Regions from separate parts of the Streptomyces sp. NBC_00669 genome, predicted to be linked through region 1. Evidence: riboswitches for the same ligand, from Rfam matches in the RefSeq annotation. Region 1 holds a riboswitch; each other region holds the start of a gene.

Evidence for each region. A riboswitch is a leader RNA that binds a small molecule or an ion and turns the genes downstream of it on or off. The one in region 1 is predicted to bind cyclic di-AMP.
Region 2: another riboswitch for cyclic di-AMP. It lies ahead of OG896_RS22080 (M23 family metallopeptidase); the one in region 1 lies ahead of OG896_RS38755 (C40 family peptidase).
Region 3: another riboswitch for cyclic di-AMP. It lies ahead of OG896_RS34770 (LysM peptidoglycan-binding domain-containing M23 family metallopeptidase); the one in region 1 lies ahead of OG896_RS38755 (C40 family peptidase).

Annotation. Positions count from the first base shown of each region.
Region 1 is NZ_CP109018.1:9,240,265-9,247,537, forward strand. Features, by position in the region: gene OG896_RS38715 (helix-turn-helix domain-containing protein) at 1-16, opposite strand, end outside; gene OG896_RS38720 (ATP-binding protein) at 282-710, shown strand; gene OG896_RS38725 (GNAT family N-acetyltransferase) at 740-1,489, opposite strand; gene OG896_RS38730 (ADP-ribosyltransferase) at 1,729-2,397, shown strand; gene OG896_RS38735 (hypothetical protein) at 2,515-2,961, shown strand; gene OG896_RS38740 (hypothetical protein) at 3,060-3,992, shown strand; gene OG896_RS38745 (permease) at 4,101-5,273, shown strand; gene OG896_RS38750 (hypothetical protein) at 5,317-5,499, shown strand; gene OG896_RS38755 (C40 family peptidase) at 5,697-6,194, opposite strand; cyclic di-AMP (ydaO/yuaA leader) riboswitch at 6,198-6,329, opposite strand; gene OG896_RS38760 (hypothetical protein) at 6,888-7,223, opposite strand; gene OG896_RS38765 (ATP-dependent Clp protease proteolytic subunit) at 7,230-7,273, opposite strand, start outside.
Region 2 is NZ_CP109018.1:5,257,790-5,265,062, forward strand. Features, by position in the region: gene OG896_RS22070 ((Fe-S)-binding protein) at 1-1,373, shown strand, start outside; gene OG896_RS22075 (N-acetylmuramoyl-L-alanine amidase) at 1,381-2,007, opposite strand; cyclic di-AMP (ydaO/yuaA leader) riboswitch at 2,402-2,539, shown strand; gene OG896_RS22080 (M23 family metallopeptidase) at 2,552-3,670, shown strand; gene OG896_RS22085 (MBL fold metallo-hydrolase) at 3,862-4,854, opposite strand; gene OG896_RS22090 (helix-turn-helix transcriptional regulator) at 4,958-5,881, opposite strand; gene OG896_RS22095 (hypothetical protein) at 5,973-6,860, opposite strand; gene OG896_RS22100 (PrsW family intramembrane metalloprotease) at 7,216-7,273, opposite strand, start outside.
Region 3 is NZ_CP109018.1:8,225,645-8,232,917, reverse strand. Features, by position in the region: gene OG896_RS34780 (phytanoyl-CoA dioxygenase family protein) at 1-375, shown strand, start outside; gene OG896_RS34775 (helix-turn-helix transcriptional regulator) at 386-3,202, shown strand; gene OG896_RS34770 (LysM peptidoglycan-binding domain-containing M23 family metallopeptidase) at 3,299-4,105, opposite strand; cyclic di-AMP (ydaO/yuaA leader) riboswitch at 4,111-4,231, opposite strand; gene OG896_RS34765 (GNAT family N-acetyltransferase) at 4,658-5,674, opposite strand; gene OG896_RS34760 (uridine kinase) at 5,880-6,506, opposite strand; gene OG896_RS34755 (hypothetical protein) at 6,823-7,017, shown strand; gene OG896_RS34750 (hypothetical protein) at 7,264-7,273, shown strand, end outside.

The sequences.
Region 1 (7,273 bases):
CCGGGACTCGTTCCATGATGTTTCGCGCCTCCTGGGCTGAAGTGGTGCAGTCGTCGTCCGTCGCGAACACTGCGATACGACAGTGTGCCGACCAAATGCGTTCTCACGTAGCAGAGTTCACCGTTTTGAGCGACAGATATATGCATAGCGCGCTCTCCGGTCCTAATGGCGGCACGATGGATGACACTCTGGCGCGAATCAGCCGCATCCGGACCCGGCACGTACGGACTCCTCCGTGCGCGCCGGCGTCCGGACCCGGCGAGAAAGGGAACAGCGTCACCATGGCTGACCTTCAGGAAGCATCCGTCACCCTGCCGAGTGACCCCGTAGCGGTGTCCGCGGCGCGGGCCTACGTGTGCGCACGGCTCGCCGAGTGGGGGCTGCCGCCCGACGCGCCGACCCTGGACTCCGTACGTCTGGTCGTCTCCGAACTCGCCACCAACGCGGTGCTGCACACCTCCGGCCTGTCACCCAACTTCACCGTGGACATCCGTTTGGAGCACAGCGAGCACTTGCACATCGGCGTCACCGATTCGCACCCGCGCTGGCCGCAGCGCCTGCCCGGCGCCGTCCAGCAGGACAACGGGCGCGGCATGGCGATCGTCCGCCACCTCGTCGCCGAGTCCGGCGGCACGTTGCGGATCATCCCGACCTGTGACGGCGGCAAGACGGTCTGGATCATGATCCCCTGGGCGATCCCCGTGCTCTGACCAGCCGCCCCGGGCCGTCGGCGCGCGCCTCACGCGCCGTTCCGGTCCGCGGCCGGCGGGGCCTGCGGGTACGGGTACGGGTACGGGTACGGGTCCGGCGGCAGCGGGTCCGGGGCCGGCAGCAGCAGGGCCTCGGCGCCGACCGGGGTGAAACCCGCGGCCAGGAAGGCGCGCAGGCTCGCCGCGTTGCCCGGGGCGATCTGCGCCCACACCGGGGCGCCGTCCGGCACCAGATGGCGCGCGGCCACGGCCAGCGACCGCCCGAGACCCCTGCCGCGGGCCCGGGGTTCGACCTCCACGGCCGCCTCCCAGCGGCCGGCCACACCGCGGCCCAGCAGCAGCGTCGCGCCGGGGACGGTCCAGGCGCGCACGCCGTCACGGTGCCGCAGCGCGCGCACGATCCGGGGGTGCGAGCGGTCGTTGGTCTCCACGAGCGCGGGGCCGGGCGGCGGCCCCGGCAGCGGACCCGCCACGGCGAGGACGTCGATGTTGTTGACCTGGCGGCCGGTGCGGGCCGTGAGCGCGCTCAGGAACGGCGGGTTGAGCGGCGCGGACAGGTCACCGGCCGGCAGCAGCTCCCGCAGGGCAACCCCGGTGTCCTCCCGGTCGTCCGGCCCGGCGTCCACGTCCGCGAACACCACGCTGTGCGCGGTGAACGCGATCACCCCGGCATCCCGGAGCGACGGCTGCGGCACGAACGCGACGGTGCCGTCGGGCGGCGGGAAGGCGCCGCGCGCGACATCGGCGAGCAGGCGGGCGAGTTCGGTGGGGCGGGCCATCCCCGCATTCTCGCCCCCGGCGGGGGGGACCGGTCCCTGGCAGGTCCCTGGCAGGTCCCCGGCAGGTCCCCAGCGGGGGACCGCTCCCGCGCGGCGAGACTCCGGCGCGTCAATGCCGCGCTGACTTCACGTCAACTCCGTTCTGAAACAGCACCGGTACGGGTTCACCGACGTGCGGACGCGCCTACGATCGGGTGACGTTCAGCGGTCCCGGCTTCCGTGACCGGCACGCTACGTCCATGATCATGAACCGAGTCCGGTCGCTCGCCGCGGCCGGCGCGCTGACCCTCACCGCCGTTCTCGCCACCCAGACGTCCTCCGGTGCGGCGACGGCGGCTCCGACCCGGGCTCCCGAAGCGCCCGCGGCCGCCGCGGACTTCTGCCCCGTCGTCCACGACCCGCTCTTCGCCGCCGCCGACCGCAGCGTCGACGTCCACCGCATCGTCCCCGACCCGCCGAGCTACCGCCGCACCTGCGGCGAGCTGTACCGCGCGGACGGGCGGGCGCCGGCCGTGGTCTTCCACGACGGCTTCCAGCCGAAGGCCCCGCAGGACGGGCAGTACGACCTGGCCGCCTACGTCGAGGTCAACCAGCCGTCGCCGTACGTCAGCACCAGCTACGACCACGACCTCTACAAGCAGTGGAAGTCCGCGTACAACTACTACATCGACGCACCCGGCGGGATCGACGTCAACGCCACGATCGGTGACACCCACAAGTGGGCCGGCCAGCACGAAGTGGCCTTCGCCGGCGGCATCGACCGCCGCTTCGTCGTCGGTGCCTGCCCGGTGGACAAGGCGACCAAGAGCGAGGTCCTCTCCGGCTGCGTGCGCAACCCCTTCTACACCCCCTGGCGTCTCGTCCCGGCCCCCGAGCCCCAGGGCCCGGAGCTCCTCCCGGCGAACTGACCGGGGCGCCCGCGCCGTATACCCCGTGTGGGTATACGGTCGGGGTGGCCGCGGCGTGGCGGCCGGTTGGTCCGGCGGCTGCGTGGCGCAGGACGTCGAGCGGGAAGGGAACGGGTGATGGCAGGCGTGGGGGTGGCCGGTCGGCGGGGTATCGCCCGGCTCCTGCTGGCCTGCGCCGTTCTGGCCGGCCTGTTCCTCATGCACGGCGCCCCGTCAACCGCGGCCGAAGGGTGCCACGGTGACGTGACGTCGCTCGCCGCCATGCACGCGGATGGTGGCGGGCCGATGGCGGTTCGCGGACCCGCGACGGCGCCGCGCTCCGGCGGTGCCGTCGACCACGGCGCGCGGGCGGCGGCGCCGGTCGCGGCACACGGGGAGAAGTGCGTGTCCACCCCGGCCCGCGCGCGCGGCCCGCTGCCGGTGAACGCGTCCGCGGCCGTCGTCACGGTGGCCGCCGTACCGGTGTTGGTCGGCCGCGCCGCACCGGTCGGCCGCAGGTGGTGGCGCGGGCCGCCGACGGGCGGGCGCGACCTGCTGCTTCGGGTGGGCGTCGCGCGGACCTGAGCAGGCCGTGCCGGAACGGCGGTTGTGCCGGTTCCGGCGACGCGTCCTGCTCGCTCCGCGCGCCCGTCGTGGCGCGCCCCTCCGGAAAGAACCTCCCGATGTCCTCCTTCCTCCGTACCTTCGCACACCACCGCGCCCTCTTCGCGGCCGGCGCGGCCGCCGTACTCGCGCTGGCGCTCGCCGGGTGCGGCTCCTCCGGCGACGCCGCCTCGGCCCCGGCCGGATCGACGGCCCCGTCCACGGCTGCCGCGACGCCCTCGTCCGTCGGTTCCGCCCACGACGGCCCGACCATGCCCGGCATGGACCACATGGCCGGCGGCGACGGCCTGTCCGCCGCCATGGACGGCTACCAGCTGACCAGCGCGACCAGGACGCTCCCGGCGGGCCGGCCGGGCGCCTACCGGTTCACGGTCACCGGGCCGGACGGCAGGCCGGTCACCGACTTCGCGGTCGACCAGACCAAGCGCCTGCACTTCTACGCCGTCCGCTCGGACCTGACGGGCTTCCAGCACCTCCATCCGGTCATGGCGGCCGACGGGACGTGGACCGCGGACCTGGCCGAGTTGAAGCCCGGCGCCTGGCGGATGTTCGCGTCCTTCACGCCCGGCAGCGGCCCGGGCAAGGGCACGGCGTTCGTCCTGTCCCGCACTGTCGCCGTGCCGGGGCCGGCCACCATGGCGGCGCTGCCCGCGCCCGCGCCGTCGGTACGGGTGGACGGCTACACCGTCGCCGTCGCGGGCGGGTTGATGGCCGGGATGGAGCACCCGCTCACCGTCACGATCACCAAGGCGGGCAAGCCCGTCACCGACCTACAGCCGTATCTGGACTCGTACGCCCACCTGACCGCCTTCCACCAGGGCGACGGCGCGTTCGCGCACCTGCACCCGACCGCGCGGGTGGACGGTGACCACGGCGGGCCGCAGCTGTCCTTCCACGCGGAACTTCCCTCGGCCGGCGACTGGCGGCTCTTCCTGCAGTTCCGGACCGCCGGCACCCTGCACACCGCCGCACTGACGCTCGACGTCGGCTGAACCGGTGGGGGCCGCCCGGGTGGCGGCCCCCACCCGCGCCTCCGGGCCGCCCCGCGACCTCGCACCGGCCCGCCCTCCAAGGAGCACCCGGCAGGGAAGGTTTCGTCCATGCACGCCGTACTGCACGCGCTGTCCATCACGGGCTCCATGACGTGGGAGATCACCTGGGCACTGATCCTGGGCTTCGCCCTGTCCGCCGTCGTCCAGGCGATCATCCGCAAGTCCACGGTGGTCGCGCTGCTCGGCGACGACCGCCCCCGCACCCTCGCCGTCGCCACCGGCCTGGGAGTCGCCTCCTCGTCCTGCTCCTACGCGGCGGTGGCGCTGGCGCGCTCGCTGTTCCGCAAGGGCGCCGACTTCACCGCCGCGATGGCCTTCGAGATCGCCTCCACCAACCTCGTCGTCGAACTCGGCGTGATCCTCGCGCTGCTGATGGGCTGGCAGTTCACGCTGGCCGAGTTCATCGGCGGCCCCGTCATGATCATCCTGCTCGCCGTGCTGTTCCGGCTGTTCCTGCGCGACCGGCTGCTGCGCCAGGCCCGCGAGCAGGCCGAGCGCGGCGTGGCCGGGTCGATGGAGGGCCACGCCGCGATGGACATGTCCGTACGGACGGAGGGCTCGTTCGCCCGCCGGCTGCTGTCCCGCGAGGGGGTCACCGCCACCGCCCACGTGTTCGTCATGGAATGGGCGGCGATCCTGCGCGACCTGGTCGTGGGGCTGCTCATCGCCGGCGCGATCGCGGCCTGGGTGCCGGACTCCTTCTGGCGGGCCTTCTTCTTCTCCGGCCACCCGCTGGCGTCCAAGCTGTGGGGGCCGCTGATCGGGCCGCTCGTCGCGGTCGCGTCGTTCGTCTGCTCCATCGGCAACGTGCCGTTGGCGGTGGTGCTGTGGAAGGGCGGCATCAGCTTCGGCGGGGTGGTCGCGTTCATCTTCGCCGACCTGCTGATCCTGCCGATCCTGAACATCTACCGGAAGTACTACGGCGCACGCATGGCCCTGTTCATCCTCGGCACCTTCTACCTCGCCATGGCCGTCGCGGGATACGTCGTCGAACTCCTCTTCGGCGGCCTCGGCCTGATCCCCGACCAGGCCGACGCGAAGATCCCCACGCAGGGCGTCAGATGGAACTACACCTCCTTCCTCAACATCGCCTTCCTCGTCCTGGCCGCCGCCCTCCTGGTGCGCTTCTTCCGGACCGGCGGCGCCGGGATGCTCCGCATGATGGGCGGCGCCCCCGACGCCGATGACGCCGAGCACGCGGATCACGCCGGGCACGGGTGACGGGGAAGGCGCTCAGAGCGGTCCGGGCACCCTGCCCGGGTGGGTGCGCGCGTCCGGCCCCGCCTCGCCGGGCTACTGGGGGGCCGACTGCCCGCGGCACGCCGCCGTCGGCGACACCGGCCGTACCCTCACCGGCATTGCGGCCCTCCTCGCCGTGGCCGTGGCCGGGGGAGCGACGGCGGCCTGGCGGGTGTCCCGCGGGTGGGGCCGGGCCACGGCGATGTGACGAGGCGTCAGCGGGTGGAGCCGTAGGGGCGCGGCGGGCAGGGGCGGGCGCGTGGTTCGGGGCCGGGCGCGGACCTGAGCGCGGACCTGGGCTCGGACGGAGCCTCGCGCCGCCGTGGAGGGGGCCCGGGGCCCGGCCCGCGTCGACCGTCGGGGGCGCGGTGCGCGTGCGGTCGAGTGCCCGGCCGCCGGGCGGCGTCAGTTCACCCGTCCGTACCAGACGCCGCTGGTCCAGATGTGTTCGAGCCGGACCGTGCTGCCGGTCTTCGGCGCGTGCCAGATGTTGCCGTCGCCCGCGTAGATCCCCACGTGGTAGACCGATGCGCCGGACGAGCCGCTGTGGAAGAAGACCAGGTCGCCCGCCCGGCGGGAACCCGCCGAGATGTGCGTGGTGCGGTTGTACTGGGCGGCGGCGGTGCGCGGCAGTTGCTCGCCCGCCTGCTTGAACGAGTACAGCGTCAGCCCCGAGCAGTCGAAGCGGTACGGCCCGGTGGCCCCCCACTGGTAGGGCGAGCCCTTCTTCGACGCGGCGATGCTCAGCGCCCTGGCGGCCATGGTGGCGGCGTCGGCCCGCTGGGCGTTGCCCGGCAGCAGGATCGGGACGGCGACGGCCGCTGCGGTGAGCAGAGAGGCGGCTCCGAGCCGCGAGAGCCGGGAAGTGGCCGGCCGAAAGCAGATGCGGTTGGGCGTGCACATGCGCGACCCTTCGTCATCAGCCTGCGAAGGATGACCTGTCGGGTTCGGGCTGGCGAAGATGCCCGGCCGCATGCAAGCGGCTTCACCCCAAGGGTGCTCCGGCGCCCGCCGGAGACCGGTGGGCGCCGGAGCGACCCGTCGTGCTGGGTCCTCCGCTCCTGCCGTTGCACTCGTGTCGACCTGGCATCCGCGCGTCGGCAGGACTGGGCATCCGCACGGACCGCCCCGCCACGGCGGCGGGGGCTTGTCGTCACCACGGATGGTTACGCACACGACGGGGCGGCGCCGGGACAGAAACGCGCGATGTGACCTTCATCACATTGCATCCAGCCGGGTGAACCGCCGCCCCCGCGAGCCGCTCGCGTACCCCCGCCGTACCCCCTGAACTGCGCCGACCGGTACCGGCGAAGTCGCAGTCCAGCCGACACGCGCAATCGCGCACCCGTTTGCCACGAGAACTTCCGATACGCCAATGGGCTGATGAGACCGGCGGTCGTGTCGCGGAAAACGGTGACACGCGGTGACGGCGGGCGGGTTCGGCCGGGTGCGCGCGACCGCGCCTCCGCGGTGCCGCCTCCTCCGTGGCGCCGCCGAGGGTGCGGCCCGACCACGCGTCGCCGACGGTGCGGCCCGACCACCCGCCGCCGACGGTGCCATGCCGACCACGCGCCGCTGACGGCGCGCTGCCGCGGTCTACGCCGACGGGTCGCCGCTGCCCCCCGGGTCCGCCGCCGGCTCGGGCGCCACCGCGACCCGCGCGGCCCGCCGCTCCCCGTCCAGTACCCGCAGGGCGCGGCCGAGGGTGGCGTGGTGCAGGTCCGTCTCGCCGCGCAGGTGCATCACCGTGAGCGCGTCCCGCATCGCCAACGCCCGGCTGACGAGTGCCTGCGCGGCCCGGAGCGCCGAGTAGGTGTCAGTGGTGCGGGAGGGGTTGATCCGGCCGAGCAGGTCGACCAGTTCCAGGTAGCAGTCGATGAGTTCGCCCTCGGAGCGCGTGAGGGCGGGCAGCGGCGGGAGTTCGGGCGCCACGCCGGCTCACCGCGGGCCGGTGCCGCGCGAACCGTTGCCGCCCTTGCGGC
Region 2 (7,273 bases), 4.0 Mb from region 1:
CCGCACTCGCCGGCGACTGCGTGCACTGCGGCTTCTGCCTGCCGACCTGCCCCACCTACGTGCTGTGGGGCGAGGAGATGGACAGCCCGCGCGGCCGGATCGACCTCATCAAGGGCGGCCTGGAGGGCAACCTGCTCGACGCGACCGCCGTGCGCCACCTCGACCAGTGCCTGGGCTGCATGGCGTGCATGACCGCGTGCCCGTCGGGGGTGCAGTACGACAAGCTGATCGAGGCCACCCGGGGGCAGCTGGAGCGCCGTACGACCCGCCCGCGCCGGGAGCGGCTGATCCGCGCACTGGTCTACGGCCTCTTCCCCTACCCCCGCCGGCTGCGCGCCCTGCGCGGCCCCCTGCGCGCCTACCAGTCCTCGGGGCTGCGCGGCCTGCTCGCCCGGGTCGGGCTGCTGCGCCGACTCCCATCGGTGCTGCGGGCGATGGAGGGGCTGGCACCGAGACTGGGACCGGCGCCCGCGCTGCCCGAGCGGACGCCGGCGACCGGCACCCGCCGACGTACGGTCGGCCTGCTCACCGGCTGCGTCCAGGGCACCTTCTTCCCCGACGTGAACGCCGCCACCGTGAGGGTGCTGACCGCCGAGGGCTGCGAGGTGGTGGCGCCGCGCCGGCAGGGCTGCTGCGGGGCGCTGTCCGCACACGCCGGGCGGCTCCCGGAGGCGGTGCGGTTCGCCCGGCACGTCATCGAGACCTTCGAGGCAGCGGACGTGGACGCCGTGGTGGTCAACGCGGCCGGCTGCGGCTCCCAGCTCAAGGAGTACGGCCACCTGCTGCGCGACGAGGGCGGCGACTGGCCGGCGCGGGCCGAGGCGCTGGCGGCCAGGGTCCGCGACATCACCGAACTCCTCGACGAGATCGGCCCGCTCGCCCCGCGCCACCCGCTGCCGCTCACCGTCGCCTACCAGGACGCCTGCCACCTCGCGCACGCCCAGTCCGTCCGCGACCAGCCGCGCCGGCTGCTGCGCGGGGTGCCCGGCGTGCAGCTGCGCGAGCTGCCGGAGCCGGAGATCTGCTGCGGCAGCGCGGGGACGTACAACCTCCTGCACCCCGAACCGGCCCGGGAGCTGGGCGAGCGCAAGGCACGCGCGGTGCTGTCCACCGGCGCCCGGCTGATGGTCACCGCCAACCCGGGCTGCTGGATGCAGGTGGCCGGCACCCTCGCGGGGATGGGCGAGCGGATGCCGGTCGCCCACACCGTGCAGGTGCTGGACGCGGCGATCCGCGGCATCCCCGCCGAACGCCTCCTCGCCGACGCCCTCGACGGCCCCGGCACTCCGCTGCCCGCGCCGCGCCGGCCCCGGCCGAGGGCCGAGGCAGAGGCCGAGGCCGAGGCCGAGGCCGAGGCGGAAGCAGAGGGCTGAGTGGCGGTCAGCCGCCGTTGACCAGGCGGATGTAGCGCACCCAGTCCCAGTTCGGGCCCGGGTCGGTGTGGTCGGTGCCCGGCACCTCGACATGGCCGATGATGTGCTGACGGTCCTTCGGGATGCCGTACTTGTCGCAGATCTCGGCGGTGAGGGCGGCGGAGGAGTGGTACATCGCGTCGGTGAACCAGGACGCGTCGTCGACCCAGCCCTCGTGCTCGATGCCGATGCTGCGGGTGTTGTAGTCCCAGTTGCCGGCGTGCCAGGCCACGTCATGCTCGCGGACGCACTGGTCGATGGCGCCGTCGGCCGAGCGCACCACGTAGTGCGCCGTGGCGGCGTGGGCGGGGTCCTGGAAGAGGGTGATGGTGTCGGCGAAGGTCTCCTGGGTGACGTGGATGACGACCATGTCGATCGCGTAGGTGGAAGGGCGGTTGGACGCCGTGTAGTTGGCGGTGCTGGCCGGAGCCCAGGTGGCGCCGGGGTAGTCGACGGTGGCGGCCGCCGCGGCACGGCCGCTGCCGGTCCACAGCTCGCCGGCGAACGCGGCGCCCGCGGCGGCGCCCAGCGCGAGGCCGCCGCGCAGCAAGGACCGTCGGGTGTGGGGGAGTCGGGGGCTGCTGGGGCGTTCCATGGCGGGCTCCCTGAGAGGTCGCGAGGTGGTCGGGTCCATGACAAGAACATCGGGCTCGCCCATCGTGGGGCCCGGGTCCTTGGCCTGCCAAGCGGTTCGCGCAATGGCAGAGGTCCACGCCATTGGCGGACCTGCCGCACGGCCCCGCGCAGCCGCCTGCGCGCCGAGTTCGCACACTCACGCAAAGTAATCACACTGGTCCCCGTTCGGATAACGACTGATGCACGCTCACATCACCGCCCGGCCACATCGCCTGACCGATTTGCCTACTCTGCCTATACCCTGCGCATTTTGTTCCCATGCCCAACTCTCCGATTCGGCTTGGAAAACGCCTCCGGCTCTATTAACGTTCGATAACGCAGCGCGGTCGTCACCGCCGCCGCCAGGACGGCGGACCGCGCGCTTGCCGAATCCCGTCCGCGGGAACCGGGGACCCGTGAAAATGGGGTGAATCGGGCAGCAGTCAGGCCCGTAGGAGACCTTCTTCCTCCGAACCCGTCAGCTAACCCGGTAGGCGAGAGGGAAGGAAAGGAGAGCGCCCGTCGTGGCGTCCGACCAGCTTGCCTACGCCCCCGCCCGGCCTGACGGCGACATCGCCGGCCAGGAGCGGGAAGACTTCCGACTTCCGCGTCAACGGGCCAACGCCCTTGCCGCCAACGGCACTTCCGGCGTCCCGGCTCCCGCGTTCGCCGCGTTCGCCGGTGCCGGAGCGGCGGGCCTGGCCCCCGCGCCGGCCGTCGAGCCCGCCGGGCGCCCCGCGCCGTACCCGCTGCCGGACGCCGGCCCCGGTGGCGCCGCGCTCGCCGGCCTGCCGACGTACGACCCGACGGCGCTGACCGCGCCCCCGGCCCCGGCGCCTTCGTCGGCCCCGGCGCCGGCGTCCGCGCCGGCCCCCGCTCCGGCCGAGCCGATCGCCCCCGCTCCCGCGCAGGCCGAGGCAACGACCCTGCTGCCGCAGCCCGTTGCCGAACCCGAGATCGCCGACACCACCGAGACCGGCCGGACCGGCGAGGCCGGGGCCGCCCCCGCCGACCCCGGCGAGGCGCTGTGCGCCCGCATCCTCGGCCAGGTCGCCGCCCAGCGCGAGGCCACCGCCCGCGCCGAGCGCGAGGCGGTCGAGAAGGCGGCGGCCGAGCAGGCCGCCCGCGAGGCCGCCGAGCGCAAGGTGCGCGAGCAGGTCGCCGCGGCGAAGGCCGCGGCCGAGGAGAAGGCCCGCGAGGAAGCCGCCGCGGCGGCCCGCGCCGAGGCCGAGCGCCTCGCCCGGCTGGCCGCCTCCTACATCAAGCCGGTCGCCTGCGCCGCGCTCGGCGCGGGTTTCGGCGAGACCGACCCCTGGGCCAACCTGCACAACGGGCAGGACTTCACCGCGCCGACCGGCACCCCCGTGCACGCCGTGCACGGCGGCACCGTCACCTCCGCGGGCTGGGCCGGCAGCGACGGCTACCGGGTCGTCCTCACCCTCGACGACGGCACCGAGTTGAGGTACTGCCACCTGTCGACCATGGTCGTCACCGACGGCCGGGTCACCACCGGCGACACGATCGGCCGGGTCGGCGCGACCGGCAACGTGCCCGCGCCGCACCTCCACTTGGAGGTCCGCCCCGACGGCGGCGCCCCCGTGGACCCGCTGCCCTGGCTGCGCGCCCACGACGTCACCGTCTAGCGAGCCGCCCGCGTCGAGCGGGCGAGCGGAGCCCGGCGGCCCCGCGTTCCTTCCGTATGACCGGCCCCACCGCCCCGGCGGCCCTGGCGACCACCCCCCCGGCGCCGGGGCCGTCGGTTTTGGCTGCGCGGCCCGGCGCGGCCCGGCCCGGAGCGTTCCCCGCGCCCCTGACCGGGGCGCGGGGAAGTCCGTCACAGGGCAGGCGACTTGGCGGTCCGAGGAGCCGGTGCCGCGTGCCGGGCGGCGAGGTCGACCAGGGAGATCATGTCGACCGGGGACGTGTCGGCGTCCAGGACGCGGTACTCGAGCGCGGTGAGGATGGCGAGCCGCTCGGTGAGCCCCCAGCGGGGGTTGGTCTCGGCGGCGATCAGCTCGGCGGCGGCCTGGGCGAGCGGATGGCCGGCCGCGTGGGAGGCGTGGATACGGTCGCGGACCCGGAGCAGGTATTCCGCGTTGGCGGCCACGTCCGCGGGCGTCATGACGGGACCGTGCCCGGGCACGATGATGCGCGGTTCGCACGCCAGCACCCGCTGGACCGCCCGGTGGATCTCGTCGAGCGGCCCGGCCCAGTGCACCGGGTGGTCCTCGCAGAAGATGACGTCGCCGGAGCAGACCACGCCCTCGCCGGGCAGGTTGACGATCAGGTCGCCGGCTGTGTGCGCGGGGCCGACCTCGATCAACTCGACCGCCACACCGCCGACTTCGAGGTCGAGCCGGCCGTTGAAGGTGCGGGTCGGCGGCACGGCCTCGCTCACCCCGAAGTCGCCGTAGCGGCTGAAGTGCCGGTGGAGGTACGCGCCGAGCGGCGTGTCCGGGTCGCTCTCCGCCACCAGGCGCGCGAGTTGGGCCGGACTCGGCTCCTTGCACAGGTGCTCGCTGTTGGCGTCGGTGCTGACCACCTCCGCACCGGCCGCCGTGAACACCCCGTTGCCGTACGAATGGTCGCCGTTGCCATGGGTGTTGACGACCGTGGTGATGGCGACGCCCGGCGGGAGTACCTCGGCGGTGAGGTTCAGGAGGTGCCGCGTCAGGTCCGTGGTGTAGGGGGTGTCGACCAGGAGCGCGCTGTCCTGGTCGGTGATCAGGATGCAGTTGGCCAGGCCCCAGGTGTCGTGGCCGTCGGGCAGCCATGCGTGGACCGCGGGCGTCAACGCCCTCAGGCTGCGCGGTGGTTCGATGCTCATGTCGTCCCAGTCTGCTGATGTCGTGGCGGAAGGCAATCGCGGGGATGGTCGTCGCCGGGTACGGAGCCGCGCCCGGGCGCAGGCTCAACCTACGGAACCAGGCTCAACCTACGTAAGCGGGACCAGGATCGGAACCAGGACCTGCGGAGCGGCCAGGACCGGAGTCAGGACCCGTGTCGAGGTCCACCGGACCCGTCGTCGCGGGAGCGTGCATCGGCTCCTGCGGCCCCGGCCGCTCGCCCCGGTCGAAGAGCACGAACATCAGCCGTCCGCCCGGCACGCCGAACGGTCCGGCCGCGCACATCGTCGCCCAGCCCGGGCCGAGTTCGGGGTGCAGCAGCGGCCGCGCCCCCTCCGCACGCGGCTGGAGGTACTCCGTGGTCGGGGCGTCGTAGCACGGTCCCACCACCGGGTCGCGCCGGATGTCGGCGATCAGCCGTTGGAGCGTCTTGTCGTTGGGGCGGGCGGTGGCCGCCGCTCGTAACTGCGGCACGAGCAGCGGCAGCCAGCTGTTCGCCCAGTCGGCGAGGGTGACCCGGGCCGCCGGGGCGAGCAGCATCCACCGCATCACGTTGCCCGGCACGCCGTGCGGCGTGAACAGCCGGGCGAACGCGGAGTTGTACGCGACCAGGTCCCATGCCGCGTCGCTGACGTACGCGATGTCCCGGCTGCCGGCCAGCACCCGCCGCCACGGCCGGGGGACGGAACGGCCGACCTGCGGATCGAGCGGGAAGGCGGGTGGGGTGCCGGTGGCGTACAACACCAGCGACTCCCACTCCTGTTCGGTCAGGCACAGTATCCGGGCGATCGGTTCGAGGATCTCGGTGTCGATGACCGCGAGCCGGCCGCGCTCGACATAGCCGTACTTGTGCTCGGGCCAGCCGAGCAGCCGCGTCATGTGCTCGTGGGTCAGGCCCTCGACCTTGCGGCCGCGCGGTTCGGCGCGGGGCGCCAGCCCGAGCGCGGCCGGGTCCTGACGGGCGCGGGCACGGGCGAGCAGGTTCCGCATGGCCTGACGGTCGTTCAACGACACTTCCCTCTCGAAGAGTTCGGTCCGACCGCCGCGGCGCTCGGGCCGTCCCGGTCGGCCCGCGCTCCGGCCGGGCGGCAGGCGGCCGTCATCCGTGTCCGGGCGACAGCTCGGACGGATCGAGCGCACGGGCCAGCTTGTACCCGACCTCGAAACGGCTGCCGGCGCCCAGGCGTTCCATCAGCGCGGCCATCACATCCTCCACCGCCTGCCGCTCGATGCGGAGTTTGCGGGCGATCCGGTCGTCGCCGTAGCCGCTCGTCATCAGCCGGATCACCGCCCGCTCCAACTCGCCGAGCGCGGCATGCCGCAACCCGGCGCCGGCGAGCGGCAGCGGAGTGGCGCGCTGCCAGTACGACTCGTGGATCGCGGTGAAGGAGCGGACCAGGGCCGAGCCGCGGACGCGGAGCAGCGAAGGGCCGGGCGGTTCGGACCCGTTGGGTCCGTCGGGAGCGTGGGGTGCGTCGGGGGAGCGGGAAGCGCCGGGCGCGCCGTCCAGGTCGTCCGGCCCCGCCTGGCCGTACCCGGCGCGCGGCGCGGGCCGTTCGCTCGCCGGCAGGCAGACGGTGTGCCGGTCGAAGATCAGCATGTCGTGCGCGACATGGTCGATCACCCGGACGATGACGCCCGCGTCGGACAACTCCTGGAGGAAACGGGCGCGTACGGGCTCACCGAGCACCGCGCGCGGGTACACCGCCCGGACCCGGACACCGCGCCGGGCGAGCGCCGCGTCGGCCTCCAACCGCCATTCCAGCTCGGCCCGGTCCAGCGGCGGCGGGTCCTGGTGGAGCGTGTCCGCGGATCGCCGCACCGCGGCCGCCAGTTCGCGCAGCACCAACTCCCCGGCGTGCGGCCCGCTGAACTGGTCCACCGTGACCTGCACCCGCTCCGGCAGCCCACCGGCCCCCTGATCCGTACCTGTGCCCGCACCCGTACCTGTACCCGTGCCCGTACCTGCTCCGGTTCCCGTTCCCATGCCCATCCCTGCGCCCCCCGCCGTGTAGCCGACATACGGGGCCGCGTGCGGCTCTTGCGTCGCCACGCCCGCCGGTTGTTCGGACTTCATCGCCAGACCGACCTCCCTGGCTCGCCGCGCGCCGCGATCGGCGTCCCCCGACGCGTAGGAGCCCCCCTGGATCGAGAAACGACCCATCCGGCACAGAGTGTTACAGCAGCATCACTGGATTTCCAGGCCGAATCCGTCCAGGAAATCAATCACCTGAAAGGGTTCATCGGGGGTGAAGTGGGAGGTATGGCGCGCAACGTCATGCGACCGGCGCACCGGCCGGTCCCCTGCGCGCCCGCAGAGCCCTCAAGTACGGCCGGAGGGCCTAGAGATGCTTCGGTACGTGCCGCGCCGGCTGCGTCGGGTCGTACGGCCGCGGAGGG
Region 3 (7,273 bases), 1.0 Mb from region 1:
GACGCGCCCACCCGCATCCGGATCGGCTCGCACCTGGACGTGCCGCCGGTGCTGCGGCCGTACGGCGAGGAGGGCACGTCGATCTTCACCGTCGCGAAGGAGGTGGACGAGGCGAGCGCCCATCGCCCGCTCGCCCTGGCGACGGGACAGGCCGGGGACGTGTACCTGTGCCACCCCTTCCTGGTGCACGCGGCGCAGCCGCACCACGGCAGCCGGCCCCGTTTCCTGGCGCAGCCGCCGCTGCATCCGGCCGAGCCGCTGCGGCTGGAGCGGCCGGACGGGGCGTACTCCCCGGTCGAGCTGGCCATCCGCGCCGGCCTGGCCGCGCCGCCGCGGGAAGCCCCGACGCTCGGCCCGGCGCCGGACATCGGTTAGCGTGCACCGCATGCTGCATGGACGGGGAGCCGAAGCGGACACGGTCGAGGCGCTGCTGGACGGCGCGCGGGCAGGCCGCAGCGGGGTGCTGGTGGTGCGCGGGGACGCCGGGATCGGCAAGACCGCGCTGCTGGCGCACGCGGTGGAGTGCGCACGCGCGGCGGATTTCACGGTGGTGCGCAGCTCGGGCGTCGAGTTCGAGGCCGAACTGCCTTACGCCGGACTTGAGTTGCTGCTGCGCAAGGCGATGGGCGCGATCGGGTCGGTGCCGGAGCCGCAACAGCGGGCGCTGCGTGCGGCGTTCGGGCTGACCGCGGGGAACGCGGGCGAGCCGATGTTCGTCGGTCTCGCGGTGCTGTCGCTGCTGTCGGGGCACGCGGGCGACGGGCCGCTGCTGTGTGTCGTCGACGACGCGCAGTGGCTGGACCGGGCGTCCGCCGACGCGCTGGCGTTCGCGGCCAGGCGGCTGGACGCGGAGGGCGTGGTGATGCTCTTCGCGGCCCGCGACGGCGAGGGGGCGTTCGTCACGCCGGGGCTGCCCGAGCTGCGGCTTGGCGGGCTCGACGCGACGGCGGCCGGCACGCTGCTGGCCGAGCGCGGCGCCGGGCTGGGCACGGCCGTGCGGCGCAGGGTGCTGGCCGAGGCGCAGGGCAACCCGCTGGCCCTGCTGGAGCTGCCGCTCGCGCTGGACCCGGCCGGCGGAGCCGACGGCTCCGGCGCGGCCGGCGCGGCGGGTCCCGGCGCGGACCTCGGGCCCGACCCGCTGCCGCTGACCAGCAGGCTGGAGGCCGCCTTCCACGGCCGGGTCGCCGACCTGCCGCGTGGCACGCAGACGCTGCTGCTGATCGCCGCCGCCGACCACACCGGCCACCCGGACACCCTGCTCGCCGCCGCCACCGCGCTCGGCGTCGGCGTGGACGACCTGCCGCCCGCGCAGGACGCCGGGCTCGTCCTGGTCGACGAGGAGGACCGGCTGCGGTTCCGCCATCCCCTGATGCGGGCCGCGATCCACCAGCGGGCCCCGCTGCCGGAGCGGCTGGCCGCCCACCGGGCGCTGGCCGAGGCGGCCGACCCGGTGCACGACCCGGACCACCGCGCCTGGCACCTGGCGATGGCCGCGACCGGCCCGGACGAGGAGGTGGCCGCCGCCCTGGAGGCCACCGCGGCGCGGGCCCGCCGGCGCAGCGGCCACTCCGCCGCGTCGGTCGCCTACGAGCGCGCCGCCCGGCTGAGTACCGACTCGACCGCCCGCGCCGACCGCCTCCTGCTGGCCGCCGAGGCCGCCTCGGAGGCCGGCGAGCTGCCCCGGGCCCGGGACTTCGCCGAGCAGGCCGCCCGCGTGGCGGCTCCGGTCCTCTCCCCCGGCTCCGCGGCGGAGGCGGTGATACGCGCCAGGACGCTGTACGTACGGGCGCTCGCCGACTTCTGGCAGGGCGCCTTCCCCGGCGCGCACCGGATGCTGCTGGTGGGCGCCGACGCGGTGGCCGCGGTGGACCCGGAACGGGCCGGGCGGATGCTGGTGCAGGCGGTGCACACCGCGTGGTACCTGGGCGCCGCCGAGGTCGAGGAGACCGTACGGCGGCTGGCGGCACTGGAGTTGCCCCGGGACGCGGCGATCCGCCCGGTCGCGGACTTCTTCGCCGGCGCGCTGGGGGTACCGGGCCCTGCCTCCGCCTCCGCCCCGCCGACGCCGGAGGAGCTGCTGCCGGCCGCGGCCGCGGTGCGGGCCGCCAATGGCGGCGACGCCGACCCCCGCGAGCTGGTGATGCTCTGCGCGGCCGGCATGCTGCGCGGGCAGGACGATCAGACGTACGAACTCGCCGCCCAGCTGGCGACCGAGAGCCGGGACAGCGGCGGGGTGGGGCGGCTGGCCACGGTGCTGTTCTTCCGGGCCGAGGTGGAGGTGTTCGAGTCGCGGATCGCCGAGGCGTACGCCACCGCGGCCGAGGGGCTGCGGATCGCCCGGGACACCCAGCAGGCGCAGTGGGTCAGCCAGTTGAGCGGTGCGCTGGCGCAGGTGGCCGCGTTGCGGGGCGACGAGGAGGAGTGCCGCGCCCACGTCGCCGAGGCGCTGGCGGCCGCACCGGGCGCGCCGACCGCGCCGGGTGCCGGGTGGGCGTACTGGTCGCAGGGCCTGCTCGACCTCGGCCTGGGCCGGGCCGGATCGGCCCTGGAGCGGCTGGAGTTGCTCACCGAGCCGCTGCTGCGGCACCACATCTGCACCACCCGCAGCGTGCCGGACCTGGTGGAGGCGGCGGTCCGCCTCGGTGAACCCGGGCGCGCGGCCGAGCCGTTCGCCCGGTTCGAGCGGTGGGCGCAACGCACGGGGCAGGACTGGGCGGAGGCCATGGTGGCCCGCTGCCGGGCGCTGCTGGCCCCCGACGAGCAGGCGGAGGCGTACTTCACGGCGGCGCTGGCCGCGCACGACCCGCACCGGCGCGCGCTGGAGGCGGCCCGCACCGAGCTGCTGTATGGGGAGTGGCTGCGGCGGGCCCGGCGCAGAAGCGAGGCGGCCGGGCGGCTGCGGTCCGCGCTGGAGGTCTTCGAACGGCTCGGCGCCCGCCCGTGGGCGGAGCGGGCCCGCGGTGAACTCGGCGCCTCCGGCGCGCTGGTGACGGTTCATCAGGAGACGCGTTCGCTCGCCGAGCAGGCGGGGCTCACCCCGCAGGAGGGGCAGATCGTCCGGCTGGCCGCGCACGGCCTGTCGAACAAGGACATCGCCGCACGGCTGTTCCTCAGCCCGCGCACGGTCGGCTACCACCTGTACAAGGCGTACCCGAAGCTGGGCGTCGCCTCGCGCGGCGAACTGTCCGGGCTGCTGGCCTGAGTTCGGCCCGCCCGGCCCGAACGCGCGGACGGGCCCGCCCGGTTGCCAGAACCGGGCGGGCCCGCCGATCGCGGCCGTGCGACCGCGGTGCCGGTGTCAGATGACGACGCCGTGGCTGCTCAGGTAGGCGACCGGGTCGATGTCCGAGCCGTAGCTCGGCGTGGTGCGCACCTCGAAGTGCAGGTGCGGCCCGGTGACGTTGCCGGTCGCGCCCGAGATGCCGATCTGCTGGCCCTCGGTGACGGTCTGGCCGGCCGAGACCAGCGCCTGCGACAGGTGGCCGTACAGGGTGTACTTGCCGTCGGCGTGGCGGACGATCACGTCGTTGCCGTACGCGCCGTCCCAGCCGGCCGACACGACGGTGCCCGCGGCGACGACGTGCACCGGGGTGCCGGAGCCGACGAGGAAGTCGACGCCGGTGTGCGAGCCGCTGGACCACAGCGAGCCCGACGCCTTGTAGCCGGTGCCGATGGCGGCGTCGCCGACCGGCTTCATCCAGCCGGTGCCGGCGGTGGTCGTGGCGGCGGCGGTGGACGCGGTGGCGGTCTTCGCCGCGGTCTTCGCCTGCGGCGCGGCCTTCGCGGCGTCGAGGGTCAGTACGGTGCCGGGGCGGATCAGGCCGGGGTTCGACCCGATGACGGCCTTGTTGTCCTGGTAGAGCTGCTGCCAGCCGCCGGTGACGTGCTGCGCGGTGGCGATCTTGATCAGGGTGTCGCCCGTGACGACCTTGTACGTGGCCGAGGCGGCGGTCGCGCTCTTCGCCGGGGTGGCCGCGCCCGCGCCGGTCGCGGCGACCAGCGGCAGCACGAGTGCGGCGCCGCCGGCGCCGGCGGCCACGTAGAGGCGGGTGAGACGGCGGCCGTTGCGGACCTTGGGCTTGCGGTGCCGGCTGTGTGCGGGCATGGGGGATGTCCTCTCCTACGCCTGCGAGGTGAGCTGTCGGGTTCGGGCAGGAGATGCCCGGCCGCGGATGCGGCTTCACCCCGAGCCGCCCGGGTGCGCCCGCCGGCGGTGCGGCGGTCGACTCGGGCGGCGGCTTACCTGGTTCCCCCGCTCCTGCCATGTCGGTGTTCGGGTGATCCGCGTAGCGGGCGGTGGCAGGACTCGGCGGTCCGCCCGGCGGAGGGGAAGCGGGTTGCCCCGCACGAGACGGAACGTAGGGGACGCCGCTCCACCCGGGCAAACGGCCCTTCCCCACCCCCGGGCGCCCCCGTCACCGTATGTGCCCGCGCTCCCGGATGTCCGTTATGCCGCCCTTACTTCAGGTGTGCCACCCGCCACCGTCCATCACGGTGCGCCGGTCGCGCTGACTCGGCGTATCACGGCCGACCGCGGACCGTACTCATCCGGTGATCCCGCTCACACGTTTCCGAATTGCCCTGATTCGTACGGTTCTTGGGTGCGCTCCCTTCGCGGGAGGAGCCGCACCTCCGCAGGGGCACCCCGGGGGGAACCTCAGAACGTGCCGGGGGCGCCGATGAGGCGATGGTCGAGGGTGCGGGAGAGCCGGTAGGCGACCGGGCGGAAGCCGATCGCGGGGAAGTGCCCGGCGGCGTGCGGCGACGCGGACGGCCACTGCGCCGACATGTAGCGATACCCGGCGTCGTACGCCCAGGCGAGCGCGGTCGCGAGGAGCACCCGGCTGATCCCCTCCCCACGGAAGGCGGGCTCGACGTACGCCTCGACGAGTTCGACGCAGGCCGCCGGGACGACCGGGTCCGGCTGCGCGGGCACCAGCAGCACCATGCCGATCTCCTCGCCGCGCCGGGAGGCGATCCACGCACCGCAGCGGGAGTCCGAGAGCGCACCGGCGTAGTGCACGCGCAGCGCCGCGAGCGCGGCTTCCGGCTGCGGCTGGAAGGTGGCGGTGCCGCGCTGCCGCCGGGCGGACTCCGCGGCCATCCGGCCGATCTGCGGCAGGTCGCCGGGCCCGGCCCGGCGGATGGCCAGTCCCTCGACCCCGCGCGGCTGCCGCCCGCGGGCCTTGACCGCCATCAGCCCGTGCACCCGCTCCCGGCCGAAGCCGAGGTCGGACCACGGCGTGGTGCCGACCTCGCCGGCCGGCACGTCGACGTAGTGCACCAACCGCCGCTCGGCGACGAGCCGATCGGCGACCCGTACGTACAGCGCGCGCAGCACCTCGCTCTCGCGGCCGGAGGGGAGCGCGTGGCCGCCGTGCGGGACGAGCGCGGAGCGCGGGTGGCTGCGCAGGGCGGCGGGGTCGTCGGGGGCGAGGTCGAGCGGTATCGCCGCGAGGTGACCGATCAGGCCGCCCTCGCCGTCGAGGGCGCGGACCGCCTCGATGCCGGGCACCTGGTGGAGCTTGCCGAGCAGCTCCTCGCCGCGCACCGGACCGTCCGCGAGCCAGGACCGCTGCGACGGAGGGCGCCGGGCCCGGGCGAACCAGCGGTCGTACCGCTGGACGGCAAGAGGTATGTGCTCGGTGGTCAGCGGCGCGGTGGCGACAGTCATGGTGCTCGTGGACGCTAGTGGTGGGCGCCGTCCCAGGGCAAGGCGGGTCCGGCCGGGGCCGGGGACAGGTCGGGACGGGTGCCGCCAACCGCGCGAAACGCCGTGCCCGGCAGGGGCGTTCGGCCGCCGCCGGCGCCCACCGGGCGAGGCGCCGAGGGCACGCCGGCGACCGCCGACCCGACGGCTCGGGCTTGCCGTCGCCTCCTCACCCGGTCCACGCCGGATGCCGCGGGTCGTCCGCGCGCACCAGGACGTCCGCGGCCTCCTCGGGCAGCGCCTCGCGGGCGTACCGCTCGTACGCGGGCAGGGTCCACTGCTCCTGCGGCGGGGTGCGCCGGGCGAGCGCCGCCGGGGACAGCCGCAGATGGACCGTGAGGTCGAACGGCAGCCCCTGCCCGAGCAGCAGCGGCCCGTCGAGCAACAGGACGCCGCCGGGCGGGAGTTCGACGTAGTCGGCCCGGGTGGAGCGGTCCGTGCCGGGGTCGCGCAGCGAGGGCAGGGCGCGGCCGCTGCCGCCAGGGCCGAGCGGGTCGAGCACTTCGCGGCGCAGCGCCCCGGTGTCGAGCCAGAGCTGGTAGTACGCGTCGACGTCCTCGTGGCCGTACTCCAGTCGCAGCGAGGCGGGACGCCAGAACGACTCGGCGCCGACCCGCAGGACCGGTCGGCCGAGCGCGGGCAGCGCGGCGGCGACGGCATCGGCGAGGTCCGCGGGGCGGGCGGCGGGGGCGCCGTCCACCGCGACCCGCCACCACGGGCCGGGCGGGCGGCCGTCGGCGATCCGCTCGGCGAGGGCGTCGGCGAGTCTGGGCCAGGTGATGGGGATCGGCTGCACCCGGCCATCCTGCCGGAGCCGCCTCGGGCGTCACCCCGGCGGCTCGCCGTCACCCGATCGGACGAGGTGACACGGCATCCGTACCGGGCGGCCCCGGCACGGGCGCCGGGACGGCCGGGAAGCGGGGAGGGCCGGAGGGAGCGGGCACATCCGGGCGGCGTTCCGGCCAGGGCCCGACGCACCTCGTACCCCTCCTCACTCCGGTGGTGGAAATCAGCTACAAATCACCCATTTGCCACCGAGCGCGATCTATTACTTTTTGTGAGCCTGGAAGAACTCACGGTGACCGTCCCCATCACCTCAGGAGAAGAGCCCCATGATCCTGTCCATCTCCGGCGTCGTGCTTCTCGGCGTCATCTGCTTCCTGTTCTTCCGCAAGGACGGCCTGAAGGTGTCCCACGGAGTGGTCTGCGCCCTCTTCGGGTTCTACCTCGCGGGCACCGCCATCGCCCCCAGCATCACCGCGGGTGGGGCGAGCCTGGCCAGCCTGATCGGCGGGCTCAAGATCTAGCGCCGTCCCCGACGGCCACTCCTGCCCCTCCCCCTCGGGCCCGGCAGCGGTCGATCCGCTCCCGGGCCCGTCGCCGTTCCGCTCCCCAGCCCTCGTTCCCGAGCGCACCCGCGCACCTCGCACCTCGCACCTGATCTCCCCGTGCTTCCCCCCAGCCGCGTTCCCCGCAGCTCTCCGCGCGTGTCCCCCCGCGCAGCGGCGTCCCCCATGCGCCGTCCCCCACCCGAACCACCCATGGAGCAACCCGTGGCCAGGC